One region of the Chryseobacterium wangxinyae genome, then DNA from elsewhere that is predicted to be linked to it. Evidence: riboswitches for the same ligand, from Rfam matches in the RefSeq annotation. Region 1 holds a riboswitch; the other holds the start of a gene.

Region 1 (7,943 bases):
TTTGATCAGATTCTTTTATCACAGTCTTTTTTTGAAAACGATCGTGCTTTATCTTTTTACGACGCAAGAATATTTAAGCCGGAAAAGCTTAGGAGCCGTAATAAAATGTTTAATGACAGACCCTTCAGAACCTATGCAGGAACCCGATATTTGGGTGGTTACAGCGATCATTTTCCTGTTTATGTAGTATTAAAGAAATAAATGACAATATAAAAGTAATAATCTAAGATGAAAAACTCAACAAGTACAAGCTATCATTTAGACCCGTTAGATAAAGAGATTATCTACATGCTGATGGATAATACCAAAAGTTCGTTAGCCTACATTTCAAAACAGGTGGGGATCTCTACCACGGCGGTGCACCAGAGAATTAAAAAACTGGAGCATGCAGGTGTAATAGAAAATTCTATTTCATTTCTGAATCCAAAAAAAATAGGGTACAAAGTAGTTTCGTACATCGGAATGTTTCTGGATCAGCCAAGCCATTACAATGAAGTAATAAAAGCTTTGAAGGAGATTAATGAGGTGGTAGAAGCACATTACACAACAGGTAATTATACAATTTTCCTTAAAGTCCTTTGTAAAGACAATGATCATTTAATGGAAATTCTTAATAAACTTCAGAAAATGAAAGGTGTTACAAGAACGGAAACTTTCATCTCATTGGAGCAAGGTATTAACAGACAGTTGAAAGTTTAATCTCTACTATGAATATTGCCCAATATCTAGATTCCACATATTTAAAAACGCCATTGCAGGCCAATTTATCAGAGGAAGAAACATTCGCTAAGGTTATAGATCTTGTAAAAGTTGCCATTGATAACGGTATTTTTGCTGTGATGATACGTCCGGATTATGTTTCCGCTGTCAGAAATTTTATTAAGCAAAATAATTCAGATGTGGTGTTGGGAACAGTGATTGGCTTCCACGAAGGCACATATTCTGTTACTGAAAAATTTACAGAAGCACTGAAAGCTATCGAAGACGGTGCAGACGAGTTAGACTTCGTGATCAATTATTCTGCATATCTGAAAGGAGATCTAGATATTGTAAAAGATGAATTTTTGCAATGCACAAAACTGTGTATCAATCATCACAAAGTTGCGAAATGGATTATTGAGATCGCAGCTCTTACGGATGAGCAAATTGCAGACTTAACTAAAAAAATTTCCTGTTGGGCAGAGGAAAATTTTTCTCAAAATGATTGGTCTAAAATTTTTGTGAAATCTTCCACAGGTTTTTACGAAACTAAAGATGGAAAACCAAACGGAGCAACATTTGAAGGTATTAAATTGATGCTCGACAATGCCGGAAAACTTCCCGTAAAAGCTGCTGGCGGAGTAAGAACTCCCGAAGATGCCGAAAAAATGATTAATCTCGGTGTTAAACGGATAGGAACTTCCTCAGCGTTAGCTTTAATTAAAGATGAATCTTCTACGGAAGGATATTAAATTTACAAAACCCATCAAGTGCTGATGGGTTTGTTATTTGTATATTTTCCCGCTGTAATAATTAAACCTTCCAGTTTTTAAAAAAGCTGGAAGGTTTTTTTAAATATTGTGCTAATGACGAAAGCTTAGATAAGATGGTGCCGTAAAACAAAAATGAAAAATTTAATGGTAAATAAAAATAATTTAGTAATTTTATTCTAAATTTTTAAATACGATGAAAAAAACAATTTCAATTCTGACAGTTTTATTGATTACATTATCTGTCAATGCACAAGAAAAACAAACTGTAAAAGAAACAGTAAAGAAAGATGCTAAAGCGGTAGGAAATGCTGCTGAAAAAGGAGCAGACGCAACCAAAAAAGGCGTGCAGAAAGGCGCGAAATGGACAGGCAAGACAGTAAAGAAAGGAGCTGTAGCTACAGAAAAAGGCGTAAAAAAAGGTGCCAATTGGGTAGGTGATAAAAGTAAAAAAGGTGCAAAAGCTGTAGGAAAAGCATATCAGGATGTGAAAGCTGATATTAAAAAATAAACAGTTCTACCAGCCATAATTAAATAAATAAACCCATCAAAATTTTGATGGGTTTGCTTTTTATGTAAATTTTGAACCATGAAGAATAATTTAGGAGTTAATCTTTATTAAATAAAATCAAAAAGATTTTAATTTAGCGTTTATGCTTATAGCGAAGCTAACTTAATTATTCTAAACCTCTTAATAAAACTTTAATGGTTAAAAATTACTCTCAGCCTAAACTAAACCTGCGCCTGATATTCAGCGTAAAATCCTTCAGTTTCTTTAATCACTTCATCCATTTCTACTAAAGAATAAACTTCAAGAAACTTCCTTCTGAAATCTTTAAAATGAGGAATTCCACGGAAATAATTGCTGTAATGCTGTCTCATTTCAATCAAGCCTAATTTCTCACCTTTCCATTCTGCACTCCATTCTGCGTGTTGACGTACTGCTAAAAGTCGGTCTGAAATTGTAGGTGCATCAAGATGTTCTCCGGTTGCAAAGAAATGTTTTATTTCATTAAAAATCCACGGATAACCAATCGCAGCACGACCGATCATAATTCCGTCACAAGCGTATTTTTTTTTATATTCCAAAGCTTTTTCAGGTGAATCGATATCACCGTTTCCAAAAATAGGAATTTCAATATTCGGGTTTTGCTTGATTCTTGAAATGTGTTCCCAATCGGCCTCACCTTTGTACATTTGTCCGCGGGTTCTTGCGTGAATCGTCAACGCTTTGATTCCTGTTTCCTGAAGACGTTCGGCCACTTCATCAATATTGATTGAGTTGCTGTCCCATCCCAAACGTGTTTTTACGGTCACTGGAAGACTCGTAGAACTTACAACAGCTTTCGTTAAGCGAACCATCATATCAACATCTTTCAGAACTCCGGCTCCGGCGCCTTTACAAACCACTTTTTTTACCGGACAACCAAAATTAATGTCTACCAAATCAGGATTTACGGTTTCCACAATTCTTGCAGACATCGCCATTGCTTCTTCATCACCTCCAAAAATCTGAATCCCAACAGGTCTTTCATAATCGAAAATATCCAGCTTTTTTCTGCTCTTCATCGCATCACGAATCAAGCCTTCAGAAGAGATAAATTCTGAATACATCATATCTGCACCGTGCAACTTACACAGGCGTCTGTACGGAGGATCACTCACATCTTCCATGGGTGCAAGCAAAAGCGGAAATTCCGGCAGTTCTATGTTGCCTATTTTTATCATGCCGCAAATTTACGAAATTCTAAACTTTCTGAGTTTTGAAAATATCTATTGCTGTTATCGCTACGAAATCAGCCTGAAATTCTCAACTTTTTTACCTTCCAGATTCTTTTCCCAACGTTCTAAAACAGGTTGTTCCAGTTTAAATTCTCGGTATTCGTCGGGAGACATGATGGGAATTCCGCTGATGATCGGGTAGACTCTTTTGCAGTTGTCGCAGATGAGTAAACCTTCCATAATATTTTCAGTTTCATCCTGCGAAATGATGGTTAAATTTAAATCTGATTTGTCAAACGGACAGCATAATTTTTCTATGGTTTTTATTCTCATTATTTTACTTTTTAATTTTTTGATGATAATTTTTAATAGTTTCTGAAGGATTTTCTGCACTCATAATTCCTGAGACCACAGCGATTCCGTCATAATTTAATTCACTTAAATTTTTAATGTTATCTAAATCAATTCCTCCGGCTAAAAAGATTTTTCCACTAAAAATACTTTTCGCTTGCTGAACAGTTTCAAAGTTGACTAATTCACAACTGTTGGCTGTTTTTGAGGGAAACATCGAGCAGAAAGAAATGTAATCGAAATGATATCTTTCAGCATATTCAATCGTTAAAAGTTCGTTATTGCAGGTAATTCCTACAATGAAATTGCGATTGATTTCTTTTTTAATTTCATACAAATTTTCAGGAATTTCATCGAAATGAATTCCATCCAAAGGAATTTTATTTAAATATTCCCAGCGGTTATTGATAATCAACGGAATGTTATGTAAAGAAGTTTTTTTATAAATTTTTAAAAGCAGTTCTTCAATATTCTGATTGTCTTTAAAATTATCCCAAATCTGAATAGCTGCTATCTTTTCTTTTACAATTAAATCTAATTTTGAAAAAAGAATTTCCTCATCCATCGAAGGATCGATAATTAAATAAATTCCCGATTGTACGGTTTGCTTTTTCATTATTTCCAGCCGTTTTTATAAGCGTTAAAGAAAGCCTTCCAATAAGGATCTTCATCGAAATACGTTAAATCACTTTCTTTTTCGTTCTCAATCAGTTTAATTCCATTAGATTTTTCTGTAATCGTTCCCACTTCTGTACAGAGAATATGATTCGTTTCCAATCTTGAGATAATTTCCGTAGCTTTCTCTTTTTTACAGGTAATAATCATGGAACCTGCACCAATACAATATCTCGGATCTAAAGAAAAAAAATTACAAACCGCCGATTGCACTTCTCCAATCGGAAGCTTTTCATTAAAAACTTCGGCACCATTTCCTGATGCGATGGCCAATTCATAAATCGCTCCCAAAACACCACCTTCCGTCACATCATGCATTGCAGATACTCCGGAGTTTTCAATTTGAAAAGCAATTAAAGCATCTTTTAATGATGAGGTTTCAAAAAATGAAGCAGAGGCTGAATAGTAAAATTCTTTTCCGACCTTATTTTTAACCGTCTCAGGAAAGTTCATCGCTAAAATGGCTGCCGATGAAAGTGCACTTGTTTTGGTTACTAAAATTGAATCGCCGGGTCTTGCATATTTTGAAACTAAAATTTCCTCTTTCGGAGCAATCGTGATGAAAGTTCCGCCACCTGCGATGGTAGAATTCTGTCCTTCAATAAATCCGGTATGTCCGCCCGTGATGCTTACACCGATTTCTTTACAGAACTTGTGAATGTAATTCCAATAAATTTCAAAATCATTTTTAGAAAGCTGTGCAGGAAGGTTTAAAACAAATTGCCCGAACATCGGTGCAAAACCTGTAGTTGCCATATCATTTGCCATCAGATGAACCGACAGCCAGGCAGATTCTTCCAAACCTAAAGACGGAATCAAAGAAAGAGGATCGCTCGTTAACGCCATTGCTTTTCCGCCATGCAGATCAACAACGGAAACATCTACACCAAACTCAGGACCTATCCGTACTTCGTCACGCTCTTTTCCACATCGATGTTTGAGGAAATCTTCAAATTCGGAATGATTTATTTTCCCTAAAGTGTCACTCATTCCACATCATTTAGTTTAATATAAAGTCCGAAGAAATCTCCAATCGGCACATTCCATTGCTGTACGGGAAACCATTTTGGAAGTCCGGTACACGTCCATTCAATCGTATATTTTCTTCCTACCAAAGCTTTTTCGATAATTTCCGTCAGCATTTTTGGAGTATAAAACGTTGCCGTCACATAAAAAGGATTTTTCCCGAACAACTGCTGCACTCGTCTTCGGGCAACTTTAGGAGAATTTCTATTCATCATACCCATTGCAATTCCGTATTTGGCGACACGGGCTGCCTCTCGAATTACTTTCACAGGATCTTTATAATATTCAAATGTTGTGATGAATGCCAGTGAATCGAAAGTATGATCTTTAAAAGGCATAAAATGAGAATCTGCCATCACCAGATCGCCATCGAAAAGATGTACGGCCTGCGATAACATCAAAGGCGAAATATCTCCTCCGGTGGCTTCTATCCCGATGTTTTTCCACCAACGGGTAAATCGGGTAGTGCCACAACCGAATTCTAAAAGCGTTTTTACTCTTTGATCTTTGGAAACGAGCTGTTCCATTACTTTTTTCTGCCAGATTTCGGCGCGTTTGTACCGGCCTTCATACCACAATTCGTAGGTGTCGGTATGTTCTCGGTTGAAAAACCATTCGGGTCTTCCTTGCCAGTTCTTGTCTTGTTTTGGGATCAGTTCTCCGGAATACTTTGTTACTTCCATTTTATTTTATGTTGATATATTCGGTTCAGACCACAGATAAGCATGCGAACGAATAAAGCATAAAATGAAAATATTTTAAGCAGACATCCCTACGTTGGCATTATCCAAATCAGGTCATCGGGTATAATCTCAGCCTTTCGGCACCCCGTGTATTTATTACTGTAACAAATATAGAAATTTTAAATATATATAGTTGACGAGAATACCATAAAAATGATGCATATTTTGCCTAAAAATAAATGCATGAATTGTGAATTATTATTTTCATATTTGCTAAAGTTAATTTCAAAACATAATAATGAAGAAAAATTTATTTCTCAGGCTTTGCCTGACGATGGGATTATTATCTCTCAATGCGTGTAGGCAGGATATTCCTGAGCAGGAAACCTACAACAACAGCGGAGCATTTCAGCTTACTTCCAAAAGAATCTCTTTAAATGAAGCTAAACACAAAGCTAATCTTGTCTCTAAGATTAAACAGGTAGAGACTAACCTTTACAATGATTCAAAAAACAATCTGCAGGGCAAAACCGTGAATTTCGGAAACGGAATTTCTATTGATACCGATGATGTAATCTACCTCGAAAAAGGCCCGGACTTCCACAGCTATACCTTTCGTATCGATCATGAGAATGCTCCTGCCAATGCACCAATTGAGAACCTTGTGATCAGTTCGCGTCCTGATGGTACCTGGAAAGAAGTTTTGGTAACGTATTATCTTACTCCTCTGGAAAGACAGAATCTGCTTTCGGGAGGTACAGTAGATTTTACCGGAAAGGTAACTCATGAAATACTTCAAAACGGAACTTACTCATCTGCAATCATGCAGCAGGATGTTATGAATTGCCATATGGAAATCAGCACTTACTACACTAGGTGTGGCGATACAGATGATCATCATCATGGTGAACTAACGGGGACAGCTGGCCCTTGTAGATCTGAAACGCCCTCGGTGTTGGTGGTCTCTTTGGTGAAAAAATGTACAGTTGCACTTCCTGCAGATACCGGTTTGGGAGAAAACGGAGAAGGAGGAGGAAGCGGACCGGGTGGATTAGGAAGCAATCCCCCAGATGAGACAACTACTGCACCGAATCTGCCGCCGAAAGGTAGCCCGTGTCAGAAGGCAATTAATAATAATGTACATTCAAAAGAATTATTAGCAGATGTTAAAATAGCAGCAGCACAAACTCAGCTTACCTCAAGTCTTGCGACAGATACCAACGAAAAATCTTTTTCATTCGGGAAAGACGCTATTGGTGATTATGATACAACCCCAATAAATACTTCAACTGCTGGAAATCAAGTAGGAGTACAAGCAAACAACCCGAACTTAGCCATAGAAGGAGGGGGACATACACACACAATTGATTTGTACAATTGTTTTTCTTCTGGAGATATTTATTCTCTGCAGGGAGCTAATGCTATAAATTCTAATTTTAAAACATTTTTTGTTTTTGCCAATGGTGGTGTTGTATATGCTTTAACGATCACAGATCCGGTAAAATACGCTAATTTTGTAGCTAATAATCCTGCAGGAACTCATTTGGATATAACAACATCATATTGGAAGCCAACTTCTCCAATTTATGCTGAGTCAGAGAATATAAAAGATATATTTGCTAAGCAGGGATTATCAGATGATGATGCTTATGCCAATGCAGTAGCATTTGTTTTAAACAAATATGATATGGGAGCTACAGTAAGTCAAAAAGATGCTGCTGGTAATTTTAATTCAATATTTATTAAAGAAAATATCATCAATGTAAACATCGGAGGAGTAAATGTGCCAATCACAACATATACTCAAACCACGACTTGTAATTTAAAATGAAAAAAATGAAAAATTTAAAATACTTATATGCTTTTGTACTTTTGATAATTGGGTTTGGTACACTATCAGCGCAGCTTGATACTTTAAACTATCTTAAACAGTTCGAAGCCAATAAAGCCAATTACATCAATCAGCCTTTGTCAGTGTTATTAAATGATATGACACAAATACAACCAAAAACCGCTT
Region 2 (7,943 bases), 1.8 Mb from region 1:
CAGGGTGGGTAATGATTGCATTCATTTCAGTGTAGCCATGCATTTTCATTCTCTCTCCCGTAACTGCAATTAGTTGATCATTCTTATAGATACCGTAATAACTTCCCAGATCAGCTGTCTTGTTTTTGAAATAGCCAGGTTGAACCAAATTAACAAGCTTAAATAAATCATTTCTTTGATCATCTGTATGAAGTTCAATAATATTTTCGTGAATGTCAATGTCAATGCGTTGATCAAGAAACATTTGATTGCAGACCAATTCACCTTCTATCTGAACTTTGTCATTGATATCAGGTCTATTTCCTATTACAAAAAAATTGTCTGTAAGAGAAGCATATGCTGCAATTCCTGATTCTGTCTCATTATCATTCACTGCACCACCGAAAGGACAATGATCAGGATCATAAAATTTCATATTATTATAATCGATCACGAAATCTTTATGGCTTTCATTTAAGGAATACCACGCCGGATTATCCAGTTTATTTATTTTCATTTTTAATATAATACTTTCCATTAAAAAAAATTATAAAATCACTTTATACTTCAATTTGATAAATTCTCGATTCTTCTTCCCACGGATGATACCCTTGGCCTATATATTCAAATCCGTATTTCTCATAATAACCTATATGATCTGTACATAAATTCAAATATTTAAATCCGTGTAATCTTGTATCTTCTTTGGCTTTGTCAATCAATAAGGAACCGTAGCCATTTCCTCTATGCTCTTCATCTATAAAAATTGCACAGATCCAGGGATAGAGGTCCATTCTACTTATAAAATCATTGGTTATCAGTCCGGCACACCCGATTATATTTTCATTATTTTCCAATAGATACCACTGAGGTAAGGACTGTGGTGCATCTATACTTTTAGAAATACAATCTTCATAAATAACCGGCGAAATCTCCGACCAACTTTCCTGAAAATACTTTATTGCTCTATCTTTATATTCCGGATTCTGTCTTACTGAAATGATCTTCATTGATATTTAATTTTTAATCTAATTCTCTTAATAAGTATTCTCCATAAAAGTCTATTGCAAATTTAAGATATTACTATTAAAGCCGATGAAAGTTGCTATCACATAATGAACATCAGACTTCTGATAAATGTGAGACTTGGTCATTTTTTGGTTAAAACTAACCATTGACTATATCTGGTCGATTATGGTAAATTCGCTAATAAATATAAAGCAATCGTGCAAATCACAAAATATAGGACAGCTTACAGAGAAAACTGTATCCAAATCTTCAAAACAAATCTCCCTAATTTTTTTGCAAATGAGGAATTACAACAATTTGAACAGTTTTTGGATCAAATTGACGATCATTATTACGTAGTTGAAATTAGCGGTGGTCCGGTGGGCTGTGGCGGAATTTTTTTCAACGAAATGAGTGATCAGGCAGGGTTATCTTGGGGTATGGTGGATGCCAATTACCACGGACAGGGAATAGGTAAGCTGCTCACAAGTTTTCGTCTAGATATTTTAAAAAGATTGTATCCCGATAAAATTATCAAAATAGAGACCTCACAACATACAGTGGCATTTTATGAAAAGAACGGTTTTAAGATTGTGGATGTTTTAGCGGATGGTTTTAATGAAGGACTAGATAGATACACTATGAAGATATAACCTCTAGAACTAAGAATGCATCTAATGTCTAAAATATTCAACTACTATTCTCCAATCTATGTTTTATAAAGTTCAACAATCTAAATTGATCCAGTGGATCATTATCCATATCAGATATCTTATTGCATTGGCATTTGTACCTTCTGGATTTACAAAATTAATTGGTGAAAGATTCACTCAGCTTCCAAAATCTGAAGCGGTAGGTCAGTTTTTTGAAGTCATTTATCAATCAGGTATGTATTATAATTTTTTGGGGTTAGCCCAGATTATTACAGCAATACTTCTGATGACTCAGCGATTTGCATTAATAGGTACATTATTATTTCTAGCGATCACAACTAATATCTGGATGATCACCATTTCTCTTCACTTCAAAGGAACATGGATCATCACAAGCTTGATGATGTTCGCCGGTTTTATTTTACTTTATTGGGATAAGAACAGAATCGCTGAATTATATTCTGATAACCATTTACAAAAAAAGAAATACGCACCTGCAGTATCAAAACTCTGGATCAATGCCGGTATCATTTATATTATAAGTCTTCTCATTCTATGCTATGCAGGTCCGAAAAAAGATCTGATCTCAGAAACCATTGCTATAGTGGTATACTTCATTTTAGTAGCTACACTACTCTACACCAATTTTGCTTTCTGGAAAAATTCAAGCAAGGTAAGTTCATCACACAAGCTACAATAGATGAATCTCTCTACATCTGCTGATAATAAATCTTTAAATTATTCTTTATGAAATTTTTGTTTTTGCGTTTTATCGTATTTTTTTCGATGGTCTATTCAGTCCAAAGTAGAGCCTGCTCCGCTTTTTTACTCGCAGGTAAAAATCATAATGTTGTTGGTTTCAATGAAAACTGGAAAACAATGCCGGGAATGATCGTCATCAACAAACGTGATGTTCTTAAAAGGAACATTAGCTGGCAGAACTTGACAACTGATCAACTTCAGCCTCATAAACAATGGACATCAAAATTCGGATCTGTCACCTTCAATCTTTTGGGATATGATTTTCCTTGCTACGGGGTTAATGAAAAAGGTCTTTTTTTGGTCGAATTATATCTGGAAGAAACAACCAAAGTTTACAATCCAAAGCAGCCCAATATGTTCTGGGCACAATGGATCCAGTATCAACTGGACAATTACAAATCGGTCAATGAAGTTGTGGCCCATCTGAATGATGGACCAAACATCGACTGGTGGCCTAATGCAGCCGGAAGTCATTTTTTTCTGACCGATGCCAAAGGAAACTCTGCCACGATTGCTCTATTGAATGGTAAGTATACAGTCCTTACCAACAAGGAAATGCCGATGCCCTTACTTTGCAACAATCAATATCATAAGGATCTGGCTGCTGCTAAAAAGTTTGATTTTCTGGGTGGAAATGAAAAGTTTGATTTTGATCAAAATAAGAACTGGGAAGACCGGTATAACCGTGCATATTATATGCTGAAGAATTATAAGTACGATGCTAAACCTGTAGACTATGCCTGGAGTATCTTGAACGCCATACATCCAGGTGAATGGCAGACGGTCATTGACACGAAAAAGATGAATCTTTATTTTAGGTCTGACTTGAAAAAAGAGGTGAAGACAATTGACATCAGCAAGTTGGATTTTTCTAAAAACGCATCAATAAAATATTTAGATATCCACACTGATGACACGGGAACCGTTAACGACAAATTCCAAATTCTTACAGCAGCTAAAAACAATACGTATGTTGAAAAAGGATTTCCAATTGGCTACGACAATAAAGAATTCGGAAATTCCGCTAGTTTCGAAAAACTCAAAAAAAACATTGTATCGTTTTTTGAAAACATTTTGCTATGATTTAGATGTTTTTAGAAAAAACAGCCAATTAATATATTTGAATAAATTATTTTTACGATGAAATCAGTACTTCAGAATAAGTGGATGTCCCTCGTTTTGCTTGCAGTAGTTTTTCTGGTGATCTACAATCCACTGACTAGATTTCCGTACACGTTCTGTGTTATCATTATACTTGTTTTGATTATCATATATCTTCAGAATGGAAATCTAAAAATGCTAAATTTTAAGAATCTCAATTTTCATGATCTAAAAGTAATTATAGCCTCCTATGTGATTTTAGAACTGGGTTTGGATTTTATTGTACAGCCATTTGTCACTTGGCTATGTAATGAACAGGCTGATTATTCTGCATTTAAGCACATTGAAGGCGATGCGTCCCAGTATTTTAAATGGTTGTACAGAATGTGGATCAGTGCTGCAATAGGAGAGGAATTGTTGTTCAGGGCATTTGCTTTTGCTCAGCTGAGAAATGTTTTCGGAGATAAAAAGGTCATCGTAGTCGTTCTCTCAGCATTACTCTTTTGTTTACCACACATGTATCAAGGAATAGCTGGATTAATAATGACTTTTGTAATTGGGATTGCATTTGCACTGTTGTATATTAAGTATCAAAATATTTGGATCAATATAATCGTCCATGGATTGATCGATACAGTATTTTTAAGTTTGAGTTATTTCGGATATATTGAATTTTATGAATTTATTTGGTAAATCATCTGGTAACCTTATAGCTAATTTTAACTCTCATATTTATATCTGAAAGTTAAATATAGTAGAGATGATCAATATATTTGGCTTCTATTTTTATAAGAAGTAAGGAAACCCTTATGAAAATGAAGCCATTATGTACTGCAAATATTCATTTGTAAGATTGCAATTTAAAAAAAAGCCAGTGAGATCATTTTTCTACGGGCTCCTATAACAATAAATTTATTAGAAAAAATGATAAAAATTAATCCTTTAATATCAGGCGAAATTATTATAGCATTTTGATAATTTTTCAATACTTTTGCTTCACGCTTTAGGGGTATTCTAAATAGAATTGAGACAGTCCCTTTGAACCTGATACGGCTTACACCGACGTAGGGAAAAGCAATAAGTCATTATTCTGATAATGACTGTTGTTCCGGATTTTATCCTAAAGCTTCTATTTACAAACAAATATTAGAATGGAAAATAATCTCTGGCAACACATCCTTCACGTAAGAAATACTTCTCCCCTAGTTCATAATATCACCAATTATGTTGTGATGAACAATACAGCCAACGCTCTTTTGGCCGTTGGCGCATCGCCCATAATGGCTCATGGAAAACCAGAGGTGCTAGACATGGTCAAGATCTCAAATTCTTTAGTGGTCAATATAGGTACACTTGATGAATATTGGGAAGAATCAATGCTGCTGGCCGCCAACAAAGCTGATCAATTAGCAAAGCCCTGGATATTAGATCCTGTAGGAGCTGGCGCTACTGCTTATCGTGATACAGTTCTGAGTACGCTTTTAAAATACCATCCAACAGCGATTCGTGGAAATGCTTCGGAGATCATCGCCCTTGCAAATGCAAATGCCAGTATTACAAAAGGAGTAGACAGTACAGCTCAAAGCACAGAAGCCTTGGAAGCAGCAAAGACCCTGGTTCAAAATTACAATTCAGTGGTCTGTATTTCCGGTGAAACTGATATCATCATTAACGGCAATAAAATTATTTATTTAAAAAACGGACATCCAATGATGACAAAAGTTACAGGTCTTGGCTGTACTGCTTCCGCAATGATCGGTGCATTCATCGGAGTCATTGAAGATAAAACGGAAGCCGTGGTTTCAGCGATGAGCCTGATCGGCATTGCAGGAGAAATTGCCTCTGAAAAAAGTTCAGGTCCCGGAAGCTTACAGCTCAACCTTATCGACAAATTGTATAATTTGACTGAAAAGGAATTTCTCACTCATTTGAAACTTGTTGAATAATGACCGCACATTCTTCATTTCCTTATCAATTATATTTGGTCATTTCCGAAGAGGACTGCTTGGGTAAAGATTTTCTTAAAGTTGCAGAACAATCGATCTTAGGCGGCGTCGATATCATTCAACTTCGTGAAAAGGATGCGACAAGGGAAGATTTTCTTTTTAAAGCTTTAAAACTAAAGGAGATCACTGATACGTACAATATCCCACTCATCATCAATGATCATTTTGAAGTTGCCGAAAAAGTTGATTCTGCAGGCATTCACGTTGGTAATAATGACATTTCGCCGTCAATTCTCAGAAATCAACATTTCTTTAAGGATAAGATGATCGGTTACTCAATTGAATACCTTAGCCAGCTGGAAAATGAGCATACGGAACTATCAGATTATCTGGGCATCAGTCCAATCTTCAGCACGAATACTAAAAAAGATACAGTAACCGAATGGGGATTGGAAGGCTTATCAAAAATAAGATATCTCACCACAAAACCACTGGTTGCCATTGGAAATATCAATTTATCCAATGCAAACGAAATTATAAAAGCTGGCGCAGATTCAATAGCAGTGGTATCCGCTATTTGTGCTGCTGATAATCCAGAAAAAGCGGCTTTCGAACTTAAAAATGAAATATTGAAATGAAGAAATATACGTATCCTTCTGTGCTGACAATTGCAGGTTTTGACAGCAGCGGCGGTGCCGGAATCCAGGCAGATATCAAGACAATTTCAGCTTTAGGATGTTACGCTACCTCCGTGCTTACTGCGCTTCCCGTCCAAAATACAATGGGTGTGAGAAAGATATACCCTATTCCAATGGAAGCAGTTGCCGATCAGATCGAAGCGGTGCTTGATGACATCGTTCCCCAAGCGATTAAGATTGGAATGGTTCATACCTCACTGTTGGTAGAAACGATCGCAAACACTTTAAATAAATATCCGAAAATTCCGATCGTATTTGATCCTGTAATGGTGGCCACAAGCGGACATCGATTGATCGAAGAAGAAACCATTGATACGATTGTTAAAAAACTATTCCCGATGGCAGATGTTATCACACCCAATATGGATGAGGCTTCGATACTTGCAGGAATGGATGTGAAAACTTTAGAAGATATGCAGGCTGCAGGAAAAAAGATTTTAAGGTCGGGCTGTAAAAATATATTGCTGAAAGGCGGACATCAGGAATCTCCCACCGTAACCTCATTGTTTTTTGATGAAAATGGTCAACAATATTCTTTTGAAACCGAAAAGTTTATCACTAATAATACCCACGGTTCCGGCTGTAGTCTTTCCTCGGCAATTGCCGCTTACATTGCGCGAGGTGAAGAATTATTGAAGGCGGTAGAACTCGCACAAAACTATGTTTTTGAAGCCATCAAACAAGGAAAGGACGTAATAACAGGCAAGGGAAATGGCCCCTTGAATCACTTTTTTAACCCAAATAAATTAATTAAAAAATGACCTGGTCTGAATTAACCTGGAAACAAATCGAAGATCGATATCAATCTATCCTAGAAATGCCTTTTGTCGTTGAATTAGCGAATGGTACTTTGCCTAAAGAAAAATTTCAGTTCTATATGGCTCAGGACTCTTTGTATCTCGAACATTTTGGAAGAGCGCTGGCATTGATTGCAGCGAGAGCAAACGACATCAGTCAAACATTAAAGTATCTTAAATATGCAGAAACGGCCATAGTAGTAGAAAATATACTGCACGAATCTTATTTTAAAGACTTCGGCTTAACTGAAAAAGGAGAAATACAGCCTGCGTGTCATCATTATATTCACTTTCTTAAGAGCACAGCTGCACTGGATTCTGTAGAGATTGCAATGGCTGCGGTTCTGCCCTGCTTTTGGATCTATAAAAAAGTGGGAGACCATATTTACAATCATCTTCAATCTGAAAAAAATCCCTATCAAAGGTGGATTGATACGTACGGTGGTGAAGAATTTGCAGACGCCGTAGAACAGGCGATCAATCTCTGTGATGAGGTTGCATCAGAAACTACTCCTGCTGTCAGAGAAAAAATGACAGAAGTATTTATCACCTCCTCACGAATGGAATATCATTTCTGGGAAGCTGCATATGATCTTAAAAAATGGGCTTAATGGATCAGGTAAAAGCGGTTATATTTGATATGGATGGTGTACTGATCGATTCTGAAAAATTCTGGAAACAGGCAGAATCTGAAGTTTTCAGTTCGCTTGGTGTAAATGTTTTAGACGAATTTACGGCATTGACTAAGTCAATGACAACTAAAGAAGTAACTAGGTTTTGGTATAAAAGATTTCCGTGGTTAGGTCTCACTCTTAACGCTGTAGAGGAAAAAGTTGTTCGCAGGGTCATGGAACTGATAAAAACTGAAAATTGTGAGATGAAAGGCATTAAAACATTCATAGAATCTTTACATGGATTAGGATTTAAGATAGGTCTGGCTACTAATTCTCCGTCCATAATAATTCCGGTAGTTCTAAATAAATTGGGAATTGCCCATTA

What was found. A riboswitch is a leader RNA that binds a small molecule or an ion and turns the genes downstream of it on or off. The one in region 1 is predicted to bind thiamine pyrophosphate.
Region 2: another riboswitch for thiamine pyrophosphate. It lies ahead of thiM (hydroxyethylthiazole kinase); the one in region 1 lies ahead of PGH12_RS09180 (class I SAM-dependent methyltransferase).

The regions. Positions count from the first base shown of each region.
Region 1 is NZ_CP116034.1:1,997,940-2,005,882, reverse strand. Features, by position in the region: gene PGH12_RS09220 (endonuclease/exonuclease/phosphatase family protein) at 1-201, shown strand, start outside; gene PGH12_RS09215 (Lrp/AsnC ligand binding domain-containing protein) at 229-699, shown strand; gene deoC (deoxyribose-phosphate aldolase) at 708-1,451, shown strand; gene PGH12_RS09205 (hypothetical protein) at 1,666-1,980, shown strand; gene dusB (tRNA dihydrouridine synthase DusB) at 2,202-3,197, opposite strand; gene PGH12_RS09195 (Trm112 family protein) at 3,258-3,524, opposite strand; gene PGH12_RS09190 (thiamine phosphate synthase) at 3,529-4,158, opposite strand; gene PGH12_RS09185 (AIR synthase family protein) at 4,158-5,207, opposite strand; gene PGH12_RS09180 (class I SAM-dependent methyltransferase) at 5,204-5,926, opposite strand; TPP riboswitch at 5,996-6,084, opposite strand; gene PGH12_RS09175 (hypothetical protein) at 6,225-7,757, shown strand; gene PGH12_RS09170 (hypothetical protein) at 7,763-7,943, shown strand, end outside.
Region 2 is NZ_CP116034.1:179,276-187,218, reverse strand. Features, by position in the region: gene PGH12_RS00775 (GNAT family N-acetyltransferase) at 1-496, opposite strand, end outside; gene PGH12_RS00770 (GNAT family N-acetyltransferase) at 540-989, opposite strand; gene PGH12_RS00765 (GNAT family N-acetyltransferase) at 1,206-1,640, shown strand; gene PGH12_RS00760 (DoxX family protein) at 1,699-2,340, shown strand; gene PGH12_RS00755 (linear amide C-N hydrolase) at 2,388-3,485, shown strand; gene PGH12_RS00750 (CPBP family intramembrane glutamic endopeptidase) at 3,543-4,196, shown strand; TPP riboswitch at 4,499-4,591, shown strand; gene thiM (hydroxyethylthiazole kinase) at 4,655-5,449, shown strand; gene thiE (thiamine phosphate synthase) at 5,449-6,087, shown strand; gene thiD (bifunctional hydroxymethylpyrimidine kinase/phosphomethylpyrimidine kinase) at 6,084-6,908, shown strand; gene tenA (thiaminase II) at 6,905-7,555, shown strand; gene hxpB (hexitol phosphatase HxpB) at 7,555-7,943, shown strand, end outside.